DNA from 4 places in the Paenibacillus sp. FSL H7-0943 genome. Region 2 is predicted to be linked to each of the others. Evidence: riboswitches for the same ligand, from Rfam matches in the RefSeq annotation. Region 2 holds a riboswitch; each other region holds the start of a gene.

Region 1 (4,215 bases), 300 kb from region 2:
TATTCAAAGCCTAATACTGATGCCTCTGACAATGGACTGTTGTATACGCCAAAGGAGGCACGGGAATCGCTTAGCTGATGCAGCGGAGAGAATAAATCTCCTGTTTTACTGTCGTGCAGCACCAGATGGCGATGTGCGAAGGTTCCGCGCTGGGCATCTTGACCGCTCAGTCGGATGGGCGTTCCATTTTTCAGAATGGTAGCGAAGGCTAATGTTTCAGCTAGTGCCCAGTCGACCTTTTCACCCTCATTCAGTGCATCTTTACGACGTTGTAAAATGCGCTCCAGCTTCGGATAAACCTGGAATCCAGCAGGAACCGTCAACAGTTCACGATTGATCTCCTGCAGGCTGGAGATGGATACCGCTGTAGTGTTTGCCGCTGCGCGGTCCGTTTGTAGAGGAATGAAGGCTTTGGGTTCTTTTTTCTTATGATTGCCTTCCTTCATAGTATCGTACGCACGCTGCAATACGCTTTCTGCCTCAGCATTCATCTTTTGTACGTCTTCGGCGGTAAGAACCTTTTCGTTTTTCAGTCTCTCTGCATAAACCTTGTAGACGGTTGGATGATTGCGAACCTTGCCGTAGACAATAGGTTGTGTGGTTTCAGGATCATCCATTTCGTTGTGACCATGACGGCGGTAGCCGATGAGATCAATTACGAAATCTTTTTTGAATTGATGGCGGTATGCGCTAGCTAAACGTACAGCTGCTACGCAGGCCTCTGGGTCATCAGCGTTGACATGGACTATTGGGATTTCATACCCTTTGGCGATGTCACTCGCATAATGCGTAGAACGGGAATCTTCACTTTCAGTCGTAAAACCAATTCGGTTATTAACAATGATATGGATCGTCCCACCATTTTGATAACCTTGAAGTTTGCCGATATTAAGCGTTTCTGCAACAATGCCTTCACCTGGAAAAGCAGCATCGCCATGCATCAGCACCGCCATAGCTTTACTGGTATCAATCTTCGGCAGTCCTGCAGTGCTCCGATCTTCTTGTGCGGCACGAGTGAAACCTTCCACGACAGGATTGACGAATTCCAAGTGACTTGGGTTATTCGCTAGTGTTATTCTTGTGCGTACCGTTTCTCCTTCACGGACAGCACGGTCTGCACCGAGATGGTATTTCACATCACCTGTCCAACCATAGTTAATGCCTGTGGAGCCTTCGGAAGGGAAAAGCTCCTTGTTCGGAGAATGATGAAACTCTGAAAATATGATATCATAAGGTTTGCCCAAAATATGTGCAAGAACGTTGAGGCGGCCGCGATGCGCCATGCCCATCAAAATATGCTCCGCACCGTCATGTGCAGCAGCACGTACGATTTCATCTAACATCGGCACAAGAGCATCATTGCCTTCAAGACTGAAACGCTTCTGACCTACAAAAGTCTTGTGGAGGAAGGTTTCAAATTGCTCTACCTGAATCAGGCGGTTCAGGAGCTCTTTGCGTTCTGTATTATTTAGGGGTGCTGGTGAGCTGGTGGATTCTGCCTGTCTATTTAGCCATTGCAGTTCTTTTTCTTCATGCACATGCCCGAATTCATAGGCGATAGTCTTGGTGTATGCCTGACGCATACGTTGCACGGCATCCCATCCGGTATGCACATCATTCGGCGCATTTTCCCATATAAGCGTGGCAGGCAGTGCGATCAGGTCTTCGCGGGTCAGCCCATAGGTTTCAAGCTCAAGATATTTTGCCATGGGATTCTGATCGCGTACCAGCGGATCAATTTCAGCGGCCATATGGCCATATATACGAATATTGGCGATTAGCTTGGAAGCTCTTACTGCTTTTCTAAGCCATTCGGTGTCTCCCGAGATGCGCGGCTGAGGAGCCGGTTCGCTATCCGGAGTTAGGGGAGGAGGTCCCGAATTTGTAAAAAGCTCGCGATAATTATTTTCTACGGTGGAGGGATCTTTCACAAACTGTTCATATCTTTCTTGAATGTAGCCTAAATTGGGTCCGTAATACTTACTCCAAATGGATTCGTTATAGGGCTCTTTGGCTGCCATGAATACATCCTCCTTAACGGATGAACTCCATACGTGACATTTTGTGTCAACGCTTACTGGAGCTGTGATGATTGCGGTTTCATTTCTCATCTTATTGTGCTACTTTCGGCCACTGTAATCAATTCATTCTTTCGTCCAATACGTTCGCAAAATGGTATGGGTTAGCTTGTTCTAATGAAAAGAAGGGTGTTTCTTCTCATTACCCATTCTAAAGGCCTATTAAAATGATTCTATTATCCTTATTTTTAACTATTAGGTCAGTAAATATTTATTTTGCTAGTACAATTTATTTTATGTAACGGACGAGTATCGTGATAATCGGACAAGATCTTTGAAAAAAAATCTTTTATTTTTCGTTTTTAAAATAGAAAGTAACCAGGAATCGACACACTTTTCCGCTTTCTTTTTGTATAATGTTATTGCAGATAGTAATTTTATAGTTTTTTAAGCAGATCCTTTCGTGAAAAGGGTCCAGTAAAAGGTAAACTTGCCGAAAGGCAGGGGCACAAAGTCGCGGGTCTAAGGTAGAGATACTATGACAGCCGGATTGCCTGGGGACGTAAAATCTTAGGGGGAGATTTTTTGGAAAAGTCCAACCAGGGTAGCAACAGAGAACAGCAGTTTATTGATCTGGATCAAGAGTGGGTACATTTATTATTAGCAGCTAAGAAGGCTGGCATTAAGGCAGATGAAATCCGCCAGTTCTTTCATGAGAAAACTGTGCAGATCGTGCAGTAATACATTAGAGGGGTTACATATCGAAAAAGGGCACAGCGGTTCTTCGCTGTGTCCTTTTTCGATATGATTAGTAGAAGAGAGGATCTTACCAGATTAGTAGGAAGTATTAATCCTTTTGATCGAGCTTCCATTTCTGATAGTCCAGAAATTCTTTGAATTCGCGTTTGCTAATGCCTGAGTCCATAGCTTCCTGCACCAATCGGAACCATTCCGAATCTAAATGTGATTCCTCTGCATTATTGGGTTCTCCATAGAGTAGGGCATGAATGGATACCTGAAGCGCGTCAGCGATTTTTTCGATAAACTGGATGGATGGATTGGATTGGATGTTTCTCTCCACGTTGCTAAGATACGACTTAGCCACATCTGCTCTGTCCGCAAGCTCAGATAGGGAGAAACCCTTGTCTAGGCGGAGCTGCTGGATACGTTGGCCCATATTCTGTGGCACTATGCTGACGCCCCTCCGTAATTTTTGTTATTAGTATAGCAAATATCAATAAATCGGACAAAGTTTATTGTAAAGAGAAGAGCAGCAATCTGCTTATCCGTGACCGGATTCAGGATCTGCTGCTCTTCGAGTATTTTATTAAATTACTTTATTGATCTTAGTAGTCTTTTTTCGCACCTTGTTTAGCTACGAAATCCCAAGTCAGTGTTAAGCTATCGCCTTGGAAAATATTTTGATCTTGGTTATTTTCCACAAATTCGAATTGGACGGAGAAGCTGTCGTTGGTACCGGCTTTAATACCGGATGCTTCGGTAAAGAGTTGATCCCAACCTGTATTTTTTACGAGATCCGGATGCTGACTTTTTAAAGCAGCAAGTGTAGTCTCATAAACTACATTTTCAGGAGAGACGATAGGTACTCCTTTATCATTATTTCTAAGGAATTTAACTTTAATGAACTCGGCTAAATCCAGGTAGTTATCTCCTTTAGCATCCGTGATTTGAGTCGATGTATTCAGAATAATAGATCCGATATCGAGCGAACCATCGTTTTTCAATTTGAAGGATTTAGTTACAGTATCACCTGGTTTCAGGTTAGGAATATTAACGATGACAGAAGGGTCGGAGTTCAGATCGAGCGTGCCCGCTGCGAATGTAGCTGTGCTTTGCGCAGTGTCGCTAAAGTATGCGAAGGTTCCTCCGCCGATTAATGATAAACCCAGTGCTGCAGATGCTACGCCAAGACCCAATGTTTTCTTGATACCCATAATAAAATTCCTCCTCAAATTTGTGTTTGAATTTTTTATAAAATTTATATATTGTATCTTCCGGTTCGTAAGCGGAAGTGGACAATCAACTTAGGGCTGTGTTTCTGTTGGGGGCGGTGAGGCTGGCAGTAGGGCAGCATTTTTCTTTTCTAATGCAGCTACAGCCTTCCAAGAGGTATACAGAGCATAGAGCAGAAGCATCAAGCCAGGCACGATCATGAGGACTACACTTCCAGCTTTGG
Region 2 (4,215 bases):
CGAGCATGTCAAGCTGATTGACTTCTCGCGTAATTTCGGACATCAGGTAGCGATTACAGCTGGCATGGACTATGCCGAAGGTCAAGCGGTTGTTGTTATTGACGCTGATCTTCAGGATCCTCCGGAGGTCATTTTGCAAATGATCGAGAAGTGGAAAGAGGGCTACGACGTTGTATATGCGAAACGCCTGAAGCGCCACGGAGAAACGATGTTCAAAAAGGTCACCGCGAAGCTTTTTTACCGCCTGCTCAGCAGTATGACAAGTGTGGATATTCCTACGGATACAGGCGATTTCCGTCTTATTGACCGTAAGGTATGTGATGTCCTGCGGGGACTTAAAGAAAAGAACCGCTATGTCAGAGGTTTGGTGAGCTGGGTTGGCTTCAAGCAGACTATGGTGGAATATGAACGGGAAGAACGTTTTGCCGGAGAAACCAAATATCCGCTGAAGAAAATGATTCGTTTTGCGTTAGATGGCATCACCTCTTTTTCACATAAGCCGCTTAAGATTGCTACGTATATTGGATTCTTCCTTTCATTCTCTAGCTTTCTCTATTTATTTTTCGTCTTGTTTCAAAAGATATTTTTTACCTCCTGGACGGTTCCGGGCTGGGCTTCCATTGTAGGCGTTAATCTGCTCTTTAACGGTATCGTTCTGATGCTGTTGGGTGTGATTGGGGAGTATATCGGACGGATTTATGACGAGTCTAAAGATAGACCGCTATATATTGTTAGTGAGACTAAAGGCTACCAGAACGAAGAACAACTGGACCGCCGGAAGGACCACAATGATGTCAGATAAGAACTTGCGCGCTGCATTCATACAGTTCCTCAAATTTAATGCCGTAGGTTTGCTCAATACGCTTATTGATTTTGTGATTTTTACATTGTTGAATTCACTAGGGATGGTATACGCATTGGCGCAGGTGATCTCCTATAGTGCAGGCACGGCGAATAGCTTTATTTTGAATAAAAAAGTAACCTTTCGTGATCGCAACCGGGGGAATAAAGAAGGCTTCGACCGCGTGCAGCTGGTCAAGTTTATCGTGCTGAATCTGGTAGTGCTCGGAATATCACTGCTGCTAATGCATCTGTTGACAGACAAACTAGGTATTCAAGTCTTGATCTCCAAGGTGCTGGTTACCTTTATCACGGTGATCATCAATTTCTTTGGAAGTCGTAAATGGGTATTTTAAACATTAATTTCAGGCAGAAGGAGTTGCTATGCTTAAAGGCAAGTAGCTGTTTCTGCTTGATTTGTATATAACCATAGAAACAATATACGGAGGTGAATAACATTGCGTAAATTCTCCTATTTACTCATACTGGCTGGGATACTTATCATGTTATATCCGACAGCTAACGAATGGTACAACGACAGGCAGCAGGAGAAGTTATTAGAAACGGCTGAACTAAGCACTGCCGATAGTACTCCCCAGTCAGATCTGAGGAGCAGGTATGCTGAAGTTACTCAGCTGTTAGCAGAGGAATCGGTTCTGGATGCCCAGGCACAGCCCCAACCCCAAGAGACAGAAAAGCCTGAACCGGAGATTGAAGTCGGTGGCAAAGTAATCGCACTAATTGAAATCGATAAGATTGATTTGAAGCTGCCTGTATTAGAAGGGGCTACAAAAGCTAATATGAAACATGCTGCAGCCCATATGAAAGAAACGGCACCCCTTGGAGAGATCGGGAATGCTGCAATCGCGGCGCATCGGGCTCGAACTACGGGTCGTTTGTTTAACAGATTGAATGAGGTTGTTGTGGGGGATGTTATCACGGTAAAGACTAGTGATCAGGTGTTTAACTATGAGGTATACGATATTTCTGTTGTAGATCCGAGTGATGTCTCCGTTCTTGACGGGAATGACAAGGATAAGATTCTTACTCTGATTACATGTGATCCGTTAGTGAATCCAACGCATCGGCTGATTGTTCATGCCAAATTAACAAAAGGAGAATAGTGAATGACAAGAAAACACAAATACCGGGAGATATTTATAAAATAATGGGTAATCTAGTAAATTAGGTCTTGTTCACAACTATAAATATGATAGTATTATACTATGAAAGCTAAACACGATAACGGCAAACCTTCCGAAAGGTAGGGACGCAAAGCTAAAGGGCCTTTTCCCGAAAGGATGGCAGCCAGCTACCGAATGAAGAGGCTTTTTTTGTTTGTTTCAAATGGATTCTATCAATTATATCTAGTAAAGCTAGAACAGATAGAGCTTATACGATAACGGCAAACCTATCGAAAGGTAGGGACGCAAAGCTAAAGGGCCTTCCCGAAAGGATGGCAGCCAGCTACCGAAAGGAGTTTTATCCGTGAAAAAGATTTATTTTATGCTGGTGGCGTTGTTCGTCCTAATGACTTCAGTTCCGGTAAGTACAGCTCAAGCTGCAAGTGCAGATGCCAGCTGGTTGATTACATCCAAAGTGGCTCAAGGTGTTATTGGTATTAACTATGATATTCCGAAAGATAAAAGAATCAAACTCATGATCACCAAAGATAACAGCAGCTATACATATAACTTGTATGCTTCTGGACAAGCTGAGGACTTCCCTTTGCAACAAGGAAATGGGACTTATAAGGTTTCTGTTCTGGTGAATACAACCGGCAATAAATACAAAGCGTTATATTCCGAAGTAGTAGACGTAACCATGAGTGACTCGAATTCCGTATATTTGGGCTCCGTACAGAATGTGAAATGGAGTTCTTCTGATAAAGCGATTGTCAAAGCTAAACAATTAGTACAAGGCAAAACAACAGACGAAGAGAAAGTTAAAGCGATCTATAACTATGTAGTTGCGAATGTACAATATGATTACTCTCTTGCTAATAGTGTAACTACTGATTATATTCCAAGCATCGATAAGACATTGACTACTAAAAAAGGGATTTGCTATGATTACGCTTCTCTTTTTGCCGCAATGCTGCGGAGTGTAGATGTTCCTGCTAAGTTGGTAATGGGGAATACAAGCTACGTTACGCAATATCATGCCTGGAACGAAGTGTTGCTTAATGGGAAGTGGGTTACCATTGATACTACAGTGGATGCAGGACTTTCAAAGAGTGATAAGAAAACCGATTTAATTAAAGCCTCAAGCAAATATACTGCGGCAAAATACTATTAAGTTCGTCGCTAGAAACATAACTCTATTAAATAAACAACTAGCTTAATTATTAAGCTAGTTGTTTATTTTTATATTAGGGGTTGCTTTTCTATTAATAGTTGGGGTATTATAGGTAAGCGTTGTTAGACAGCGTACAGGCGATACAGACGAGGCTGATAAAAAGCTTCGAAAAATAAAGCTTGCATTTCTGAAAACAACATGATATATTATAAGAGTTGCTGCTGAGACATTAAACGGCGCCAACGAGAACTTGATCTTTGAAAACTGAACAACGAGTGAGTAGGAAATCACGTAAGTGAAATCCAAAATTAGAGAATTAATTTTCTCGTCAGATGTTTCAAAATGAGCATATCGCTCTTTTCAATACTAATTGGAGAGTTTGATCCTGGCTCAGGACGAACGCTGGCGGCGTGCCTAATACATGCAAGTCGAGCGGAGTTATTTTGAAAGCTTGCTTTCAAAATAACTTAGCGGCGGACGGGTGAGTAACACGTAGGCAACCTGCCCTTCAGACTGGGATAACTACCGGAAACGGTAGCTAATACCGGATAATTTCTTTTTTCTCCTGAGAGAAGAATGAAAGACGGAGCAATCTGTCACTGAGGGATGGGCCTGCGGCGCATTAGCTAGTTGGTGGGGTAACGGCCCACCAAGGCGACGATGCGTAGCCGACCTGAGAGGGTGAACGGCCACACTGGGACTGAGACACGGCCCAGACTCCTACGGGAGGCAGCAGTAGGGAATCTTCCGCAATGGGCGAAAGCCTGACGGAGCAACGCCGCGTGAGTGATGAAGGTTTTCGGATCGTAAAGCTCTGTTGCCAGGGAAGAACGTCCGGTAGAGTAACTGCTACCGGAGTGACGGTACCTGAGAAGAAAGCCCCGGCTAACTACGTGCCAGCAGCCGCGGTAATACGTAGGGGGCAAGCGTTGTCCGGAATTATTGGGCGTAAAGCGCGCGCAGGCGGCTATTTAAGTCTGGTGTTTAAACCTTGGGCTCAACCTGAGGTCGCACTGGAAACTGGGTGGCTTGAGTACAGAAGAGGAAAGTGGAATTCCACGTGTAGCGGTGAAATGC
Region 3 (4,215 bases), 2.9 Mb from region 2:
AGAATCTGCCTGTCGTATCGTACTCTCTTTCTCTCCTTCAGTTATTGTTTTAGCTCCTATCGAACTAGTAGGGATGGTAAAGTCTGCTATTAAAACAATTTCCACAATATATGAGGAATTTTGACATGAATTCTAAATATCTACTACTTAAAGAAGATTTATGACACTTCTCTATAGACCAATGACCTATAAATCCCCTATAATAACACCATTACATAAAATTTAATAAGGGGGACATTTTACCAATGAGCTGGATGCACAAACTTCCGTTAAAACAAAGAATTGTTGCCGGATGTTACCTCGTTGCCGCACTGTTTGCTATTCCTGTCTTAGTTACGTTAATGATTCTAGGTCAATTTCTCGTAGGAATTATACTAGTAGTTGTTCTTGCAGGTCTGACTTTACCTGTTGCTCGCTTCGTGGAGAGAACGCTTACATCATCTTTTGATGATATTGCTAATGTATCTCACAGTATTTCGAAGGGTGATTTCACTAGCAGAGCGGACGAAAATGGTTCAATGGGTGACGTAAGCCGCTCCTTTAACACAATGATTGATAAGCTCAAGAAGATTTTGACCGATGCATCGCAGATCACCCGTCAAGTTATGGATGCAAGCCGCGGAATCGAAGATAAGAACCAGAACCTGAAAATTGTCATGGCACAAGTAGCCTCTTCTTCTACTGAGCTCGCTCTTGGTGCAAATGAAATATCTACGGATATCGCTGATATGACAGAATCCATTAAAGACATTGAAACTAAAGTATCCAATTATACGAACTCCACCAAAGAAATGAACAGACGTTCAATACATACCTTAGAACTTGTTGAGCAAGGGCGCCAATCCGTAGATACACAGGCTGAAGGCATGCGTAAAAACATAGAGGCTACACAAAAAGTGGCTGATACTATTGAAGCTCTCTCACAAAATGCCCGCGGGATTACGATGATCACCAAGACCATCACAGAGATCGCTGAGCAGACCAACCTGCTGTCACTGAATGCCTCCATCGAAGCTGCTCGTGCCGGAGAGCATGGTCGGGGTTTTGCCGTTGTAGCTCAAGAGGTTCGCAAGCTTGCTGAGGAATCTACGGCATCCACAAAAGAAGTATTCGGCTTGGTCCGCAGCATTGAGTCAGATATTAAACAAGCCATCGATAATATCGCCATCAATGAAGAGGTTGTGCAGGTTCAGAATGAAATGATCACTCAATCTGCCCATATTTTCGCACAAATTGTACAAAGCGTGCAGTACATTACCGAGCAAATCTCTTCATTCTCTGCGGAGAGCGATCTTATGCTAGAAAGTGCCTTGAAAATTTCCAGTGCAATTGAGAATATCTCAGCAATCACCGAAGAAACTGCTGCTGGCACGGAAGAGGTATCGGCGGCTATGAATGAACAGATTAATGCCCTGCAGTCTGTTGCAGAAGAAACGGAAAAAATGACCCAGGCCGTATTTAATCTGCAAAAAACCATTCATATCTTTAAATTCTAGTTCAAAACTATCAACTGCCACCTAAGCTGAGTCTTAGGTGGCAGTTTTTTTCGCGAGGTAAAACTTCATCTCTTGGACAAGACTTTCGTCAAATTTCGAGTTTTTTTAGCGGATTATGTTGACAAAAATTAATGAGGAATATATTGTAAAGGAAAATTATTCTTATCAACTATAAATTAATATTGGCAAAATCCTCGAAAGAGGATGACGCAAAACCATGGATCTACAGCCTCATTTTTTCTTTTGAGGCCATGATTGCCAGGTTGCAGAGGAACCAGGACGGCTGAACTATTGTTCAGTCTTAGCGGTGCCTTATGCCACCAACCTGTGCTTACTATAGAGCACAGGTTTTTACTTTTTGAGTATATTGATCTATCGTATCTATTCGGTAGATTAATAACTAATATATATCAAAAAACTTGTGAGGTGTTTCTTTTGAAGACAGTCGCAGATTACATGGCGGAAGCACTACGTAACCTTGGAGTCACCCATTCTTTTGGGATCATTGGCAAATCCATTTGTCCAATTGTTCTAAAGATGGTGGATTACGGTATTGAATTTATTCCCGGCAGACATGAAGCAAGCTCCGGATTCGAAGCAGCAGGGTATGCGCTGAAAACGGGTAACCTAGGCGTAGCATTTGGTACTTCGGGTCCTGGGGGAACTAACCTGCTTACAGCAGCAGCACATGCGAAAGCTAACAACCTACCTGTCCTATTTATTACCGGCCACCAATCCATTACAGAGCTTGGAATTCCTCAATGTCAGGACTCCACCTCTTTTCTGGCTGATTTAGCTGATATGTTCAGACCTGCCACCTTGTTCAGTAAATTGGTTGAACGTGGGGATCACTTTGGTACTATTTTTAATCATGCGATTTCTGTGGCCCTGACCAAACGGGGTCCTGTTCATCTTTGTATTCCTTTTGATGTACAAACTGAAGTATTGGAAGAATGCAATATAGTAATCCCAGAAAGAGAGTCTCTAATTAGTCAAGCTAATATCGATAGAGTCATCGAAGCTATTCAAGCTGCTAAGAATCCTTTGATTATTGCGGGTAAAGGAATTAACCGCTCCGGAGCACATAAAGAGCTTGCTCAACTCGCAGAAACTTTTAATATTCCTGTAGTAACATCTCCTGGTGGAAAAGGGGCTATAGTCTGGGATCACCCACTCTATCATGGTCCTATTGGCGTTGGCGGTTCGACCCACGGGGACGATTTATTGAATAAAAGCGATTTATTTATAGTGCTTGGATCACGTTTAAGTGATATGACCATCTGTAATCTTAAACGGGAGAATCATCCAGCAACTTTAATTCAATTTGATATTGATCCAACCTTTGTCGGAAAAATACTATTGTCCAAAACGATACCGGTCACTGGGGACCTGCGCGATAATTTGGTGCACTGCCTAAATCATATTGACCCAAGCACAATCACCAAACGTGAGGCTTTGGCCGATGCGGATTATTCAGAAGAGCTTCCAACCCTCAAGAATCTTTCCCTTGCTTCCGTAATGAGCACTTTAAGTGATTTGATCCCTTATAATAATTCAATTTTCGTTGATGATGGAAGTCATGGATTCCACGCTGCAAAATGGTACAAGGTTAAGAAACCGGGCAGCTTTGTTTTTGATGCGTATTTTGCTTGCATGGGTAATTCGATCGGCATGGCTATTGGTGCAAAAGTTGCAGCTCCTGAAGAAACTGTCCTCTGCATTACAGGTGATGGTTGTTTCATGATGCTCGGCGCTGAGATTAACACCGCTGTCTGCAAAGATATCCCTGTTATCTTTATCGTGGTCAATAATAAGCAACTAGATATGGCTCTTAAGGGTATGGAGAAAACCACAGGTCGTATCGATGGAACTCTATATGAAGTACCAATGGACGCCGTGAAATTCGCTGAATCTCTAGGTGCTAAAGGCTACAAATGTGAGACTGCGGATGAATTCACAGCTGCAATTAAAGATGCGGTAGCTCTAAACCATGTTGCCGTTATTGAACTACTAACAGACCGTGATGAAGTCCCTCCGACTGCACACCGTACTTTGAACCTAAACTAGGAGGCTAACCATGAAGGAAAATATCAACAGTGGTCTCAACCACTTCACGAATCTATCAGGAGACTATGGCGCAAAAGCACTAGCTCCAATTAAAGACCACTTCCCTGACTTGGCTGAATTTATTATGGGGAATGCCTATGGCGATATTTTTCAACGTAATACTATAGCCCCTGACTGGAAGGAAATCGCAGTCATTTCATCTTTAATTTCAATGGGTCAATTCGAACAGTTGGGCGTTCATTATGTCATGGCCCTTCGTGTTGGAGTCACCGTAGAACAGCTTAAAGGTATTCTATTACACTTAGTACCCGTTATAGGGGCACCTAGAATCATCACAGCTTTTAATATCCTGCTTGCAACCATAGAAGAAATCCAATAACCCAACAGTTCGACAACAATATACAAAATTCGACTTTATTATTGCATACACTTGAAAAATATGCCTATAATAGAGTCGGAATATCCCATTACTTGCTGTATAGTGTCGAATTTTGACTTTTATAAAACAGCTAAATGGATATACATGGCTGGATATTGCAGTCGAACTGTTTTGGACAAATTCAATCTATGGGAGAGATTTAGGCATGGGAAGTTTCGTTTTGAAGACAGACACTACAAACAAGGTTATTAACATTGAGTTGGATGGAACATT
Region 4 (4,215 bases), 410 kb from region 2:
GCATTAAATTTCTCTTGACTGAGACTTCTGTTTACATTGGACCATTCTGGTGAGGTTCCCGGTAAGCTCTGATGGAAGGTCATGGCTACAATGCCACCCTCTTGATGCCATTCAATTGCACTGTCTATAACAGCTTGCCGCTGTTCTGCGATCGTCCCTTCGGATTGATTATTAATCGCCCCTAATTCATAACCATGTAGAACGGCATTTTGTCCCGAAGTATTCTTCAGCTTATGAACCAGTTCATCTGGACTTTCTAGATAATCATGCTGGCCGGACAAGATCCCTTTGCCACGTAGATTCACCAAATTACTCAGCAGTTGCTTGGCTTCTTCAGAAGCCGAAGGATTGCTTGGTATAGCCGGAGGTAGAGAGGAAGAAACACTCATAGCCTTCGGAAGACTTTTAACCTCTCCCCAAGGCAGCAAGGAAAAAATAATAAACACCGGTAACATAGTAAACAACAATCTGTTTTTCTTATAATATTTACGCAAATAAATCCTCCTTTCGGTAGCTGTACTGCCTCCACAGGTGTTAAAAACATACCTGTTATCGGACAATCGTCTTCTGACCTAATGAGGACTATAGCTTAGTAGCTCTGCAATAACGCAGAGCCACTAAGGATCGACCTTTAATTTTCATCAATCAGGAGACATCCGGAAGAAAAAGTGCACTTGCTGGAACTGTCTCTTTAGCTTGACTAGCACTTTCCCACATCAAGCGGACTCTCGCATCGCCTTCATTCTCGTAATACTCCACCTTGATATCATATAGCTGGCCAGCCTTCAGCGTTATAATGCCCTTACGCTCAGTACCACTTTGCTTAGTCCAACTATCAATCACGGATTCCCCATTCACCCAGACACGGATACCATCATCTGAGGTAGTGTAAAATGTATATTGCTCATTATATAATGACTTAATTTTACCGCTCCAACGTATGGAGAACCGATCAATCCCGAGGGCGGCATCCGGCGAGCCTTGCCGCCAATTGAAATCGATTATTGCATCAGTTCTGTTAAGAGCTGCTGCTCCCGACAATTGCATGTTGTTGTAATACTCTCCTGCAAGCCCCTTCGCGAGAGGAATTGCTGCCTCCCCCTCTTCTTCAGAAGGTGCCGGCGCTGGTGCGGCGCTAGGTGTCGGTGACAGACCAGTATTTAATTTATCTCTGGTCAGGGTATAGTTGCTATTCATAAATGTTTTGATTGTGTCTGCACTGTTATTCTCGTAAAGCATTTTTCCCCAGCTCATCATATACGTCCATTTACTTTGCGATTGCTGAAGCTTCTCCAGATTAGGCATTTCACCATTTTCCCCGATCGCAATCGGTTTGCCTGCGGCTAGACTCAATAAGCTGTCATAGTATTTTTGCTGGTAATCATTTTCGTATATATCTGCTGCCAGAATATCTACTTTATCAGCACCTGGATAAGTTAGCGCATAAGGATCTGACCAAACATTGGGAGCATTCGGACTCCACACCCATAACAAATTATTTAATTTATGAACGTTAACAAAACGGTCATACATAATATTCCATAGTTTAGAAAAGTTATTTTTCTTCCCCCACCAGAACCAGTTCCCGTTCATTTCATGATAGGGTCTCCAAAGCACCGGAACATTGGCATCGCGCAAGCTTTTTAAAGAGACGGCCACCTTATCAAGCTCAGCGATCAGATTGTTATATTGCTTGGTACCCGGTGTAACGTAACTATCGAACTCACTCTGGCTAAGTGTTTTTTTCACATTATCCCAGTCATAAGAGGTGCCCGGCAGGTTAGCATGAAAAGTCATAGCTACGATCCCGCCCGCTTTATTCCAGTTGATGGCGCTGTTCACCACATTTTGACGTTGCCAAGCCATCGTTGCTTCGGACTGACCACTGATCGCACCCATTTCATAACCGTGAAGAGCCGCATATTGTCCGCTGGTTCCCTTCAGCATATTGTTAATTTCATCTGGACTTTCTAAATAGTCATGTTGACCGGCAATAATACCTTTTCCTGAGATCGAGTAAAAATAGTTAAGCAGCTTTACGGCTTCAGGTGAGGCACCTGGGGTAACTGGCGTTCCAGAATTTGAAGCAGCTATGACAACAGACGGCGAAATTCCAACAGCAAGCGGAAATGCAGTCAGAAACAGGACGAGTGACAGAAATGCACCAAACAATCGATACGTACGGTAAGCTTTCAAAATAATCTCCCTTTCGGTAGCCAGGCTGCCACTCTTTCGAAGGCCCTATAGCTTTGCGTCCCTACCTTTCGATAGGTTTGCCTTTTCAATTTAAGAGAAATAATCTCTCTTACCGTAAGTATCGACGACAATTAATGATATATTTAGTGTTTTTATGACTTTTTTTGATAATTGAGTCAATTTACCTGTTTCAAGAAATTTTGAATTGGTTAAATAGATAGGTTAGACCTATGAAATGAATTGTTGTAGTTCTATATCATTCCAGTCTAAAGTAATACGTATGTTATCTTCTTCTACTAATTCAGACCCCGTCTGTACCTCTATAAACTCAACATCCGTCAAAGCAAGGATCGCGTGCTTCGTTCCTTCCGGTATACGTACCACGTCCCCAGCCTTCACATTATGTTTTTTCTCATTCAGCACAATACTTGCTTCGCCGCTGACGATTGTCCAAATTTCACTACGCTTGCGATGTAATTGATAGCTGATATTATTCCCCTCGGATATAAAAATCCGTTTGGTCAGCACTTCATTGCCTTCATCATATTTCACATAATCAATAACTTTGTAATGACCCCAACGGCGTTCCTCGTACATCGGTCTTTGTTCAAAGGTCTTCAGCACTTCTTTAATCCGTGGGCTCTCAGCTTTATGGGTAACTAGAATCCCATCCGGGCTAGCCGCAATGATCAGATCCTTCGCACCAATTACCGTAATCGGAATGTCCAGCTCATTAATCAAGCAAGTCCCCTCAGAATCCGCCGTCACAAAACCTTTTCCTACATGCTTGCTGCTCATTTCCTCTGTCAGCGTATTCCACGTTCCAAGATCCTTCCAGAATCCATCATACGGCTGCACCACAATATGTTCTTCTTTCTCCACCACTTCATAATCAAAGCTGATGGAAGACAATAGCTTATACTGCTTCTGCAATTCTTCATATCCTAAAGGCAACCCTTTACGCTGCAAAATATCTAACAAGTACCCTAAGCGGAAGGCAAACACGCCGCAATTCCACAAGGCATTTTGCTCGATGAGCTGTTCTGCTTGTATGCGGTCTGGTTTCTCTTGAAAGTGACTCACCTTCATAAAACCATTTTCCCCCGCCTCTTCGGTAGTAGGAATAATATATCCGTATTTCTCTGAGGCATGTTCAGGAACAACACCCATTAGAGCCAGATTTGCTCCACTTTCCAGCATGGTCTCCTCAAGCATAGCTATGGTATCGAAAAAGGATGCTTCTACATAAGGGTCAACAGGCAATATTGCTACCGTCTCCGCTGGAGAAACACCTGCCACTGAATAAAGATAGGTAGCTGTTAAGGCGATAGCCGGAAAAGTATCCCGACGCTCCGGTTCAACGATAATCGGCACATGACTTCCCAGCTGGCTTTGTATCATTTCTACTTGGCCACGGCCGGTGGCCAGATAAGATGATTCTGCCATCCCTGCTTCCTCCAGCTGTCTCCAGACACGTTGTACCATGGATTCTGGTTCACCTTGAGGGCTTTCAAGTACCTTTAGAAATTGCTTTGAACGTGAGTCGTTGGACAACGGCCATAACCGTTTACCTGAACCGCCTGATAGAAGTACCATTTTCATAGAATGAACCCTCCTTGAATTATGGAAATCGAGCATATTTGAATTGTTATCAAAACGTCAGCTTCCACTTAGCCTTATTTCGAGCGGATGCACTAAAAAAATTTGTTAGGTAGAAACCACTCCAAGGGATTTTGGACTTCCGATCGCTGTTATCCTCAGATTTCCTGATTGAACCGCTTCTCGCGGTAGAAATCCGAGGATAGCATATGCTTTCGAAGCTAGCTTTCCTACGGAAATCTTTCGGGCGAACACTCCGTTTCTACAGTTCCAAATTCCCTTTCCGTTCTTCACCTAACCAACTTTTTCTTAATACTTGATCCGTGCGTACCGGGCTGTACCAGCCGGAAGCAAGCACGTTTTTCTAAAGATTTGCTTCTGCTCTGGGGGAGGCAGCTGCAACTGCAACAACTGTAAGAA

What was found. A riboswitch is a leader RNA that binds a small molecule or an ion and turns the genes downstream of it on or off. The one in region 2 is predicted to bind cyclic di-GMP.
Region 1: linked by a shared signal. The riboswitch ahead of NSQ55_RS01945 (anti-repressor SinI family protein) and the one ahead of NSQ55_RS03255 (transglutaminase-like domain-containing protein) in region 2 are both predicted to bind cyclic di-GMP.
Region 3: linked by a shared signal. The riboswitch ahead of NSQ55_RS20690 (thiamine pyrophosphate-binding protein) and the one ahead of NSQ55_RS03255 (transglutaminase-like domain-containing protein) in region 2 are both predicted to bind cyclic di-GMP.
Region 4: linked by a shared signal. The riboswitch ahead of NSQ55_RS04950 (glycosyl hydrolase) and the one ahead of NSQ55_RS03255 (transglutaminase-like domain-containing protein) in region 2 are both predicted to bind cyclic di-GMP.

Annotation. Positions count from the first base shown of each region.
Region 1 covers NZ_CP150148.1:436,519-440,733, forward strand. Annotated here, with positions in the region: gene NSQ55_RS01940 (2-oxoglutarate dehydrogenase E1 component) at 1-2,021, opposite strand, end outside; cyclic di-GMP riboswitch class I at 2,492-2,576, shown strand; gene NSQ55_RS01945 (anti-repressor SinI family protein) at 2,604-2,759, shown strand; gene NSQ55_RS01950 (helix-turn-helix domain-containing protein) at 2,866-3,195, opposite strand; gene NSQ55_RS01955 (TasA family protein) at 3,365-3,973, opposite strand; gene NSQ55_RS01960 (signal peptidase I) at 4,064-4,215, opposite strand, start outside.
Region 2 covers NZ_CP150148.1:738,881-743,095, forward strand. Annotated here, with positions in the region: gene NSQ55_RS03240 (glycosyltransferase family 2 protein) at 1-802, shown strand, start outside; gene NSQ55_RS03245 (GtrA family protein) at 789-1,196, shown strand; gene NSQ55_RS03250 (class D sortase) at 1,299-1,964, shown strand; cyclic di-GMP riboswitch class I at 2,078-2,160, shown strand; cyclic di-GMP riboswitch class I at 2,235-2,315, shown strand; gene NSQ55_RS03255 (transglutaminase-like domain-containing protein) at 2,329-3,138, shown strand; rRNA gene NSQ55_RS03260 (16S ribosomal RNA) at 3,506-4,215, shown strand, end outside.
Region 3 covers NZ_CP150148.1:4,708,105-4,712,319, forward strand. Annotated here, with positions in the region: gene NSQ55_RS20680 (YafY family protein) at 1-124, shown strand, start outside; gene NSQ55_RS20685 (HAMP domain-containing methyl-accepting chemotaxis protein) at 246-1,496, shown strand; cyclic di-GMP riboswitch class I at 1,671-1,767, shown strand; gene NSQ55_RS20690 (thiamine pyrophosphate-binding protein) at 1,923-3,563, shown strand; gene NSQ55_RS20695 (carboxymuconolactone decarboxylase family protein) at 3,574-3,942, shown strand; gene NSQ55_RS20700 (hypothetical protein) at 4,148-4,215, shown strand, end outside.
Region 4 covers NZ_CP150148.1:1,147,795-1,152,009, reverse strand. Annotated here, with positions in the region: gene NSQ55_RS04955 (glycosyl hydrolase) at 1-494, opposite strand, end outside; gene NSQ55_RS04950 (glycosyl hydrolase) at 646-2,196, opposite strand; cyclic di-GMP riboswitch class I at 2,209-2,288, opposite strand; gene NSQ55_RS04945 (sugar phosphate nucleotidyltransferase) at 2,425-3,798, opposite strand.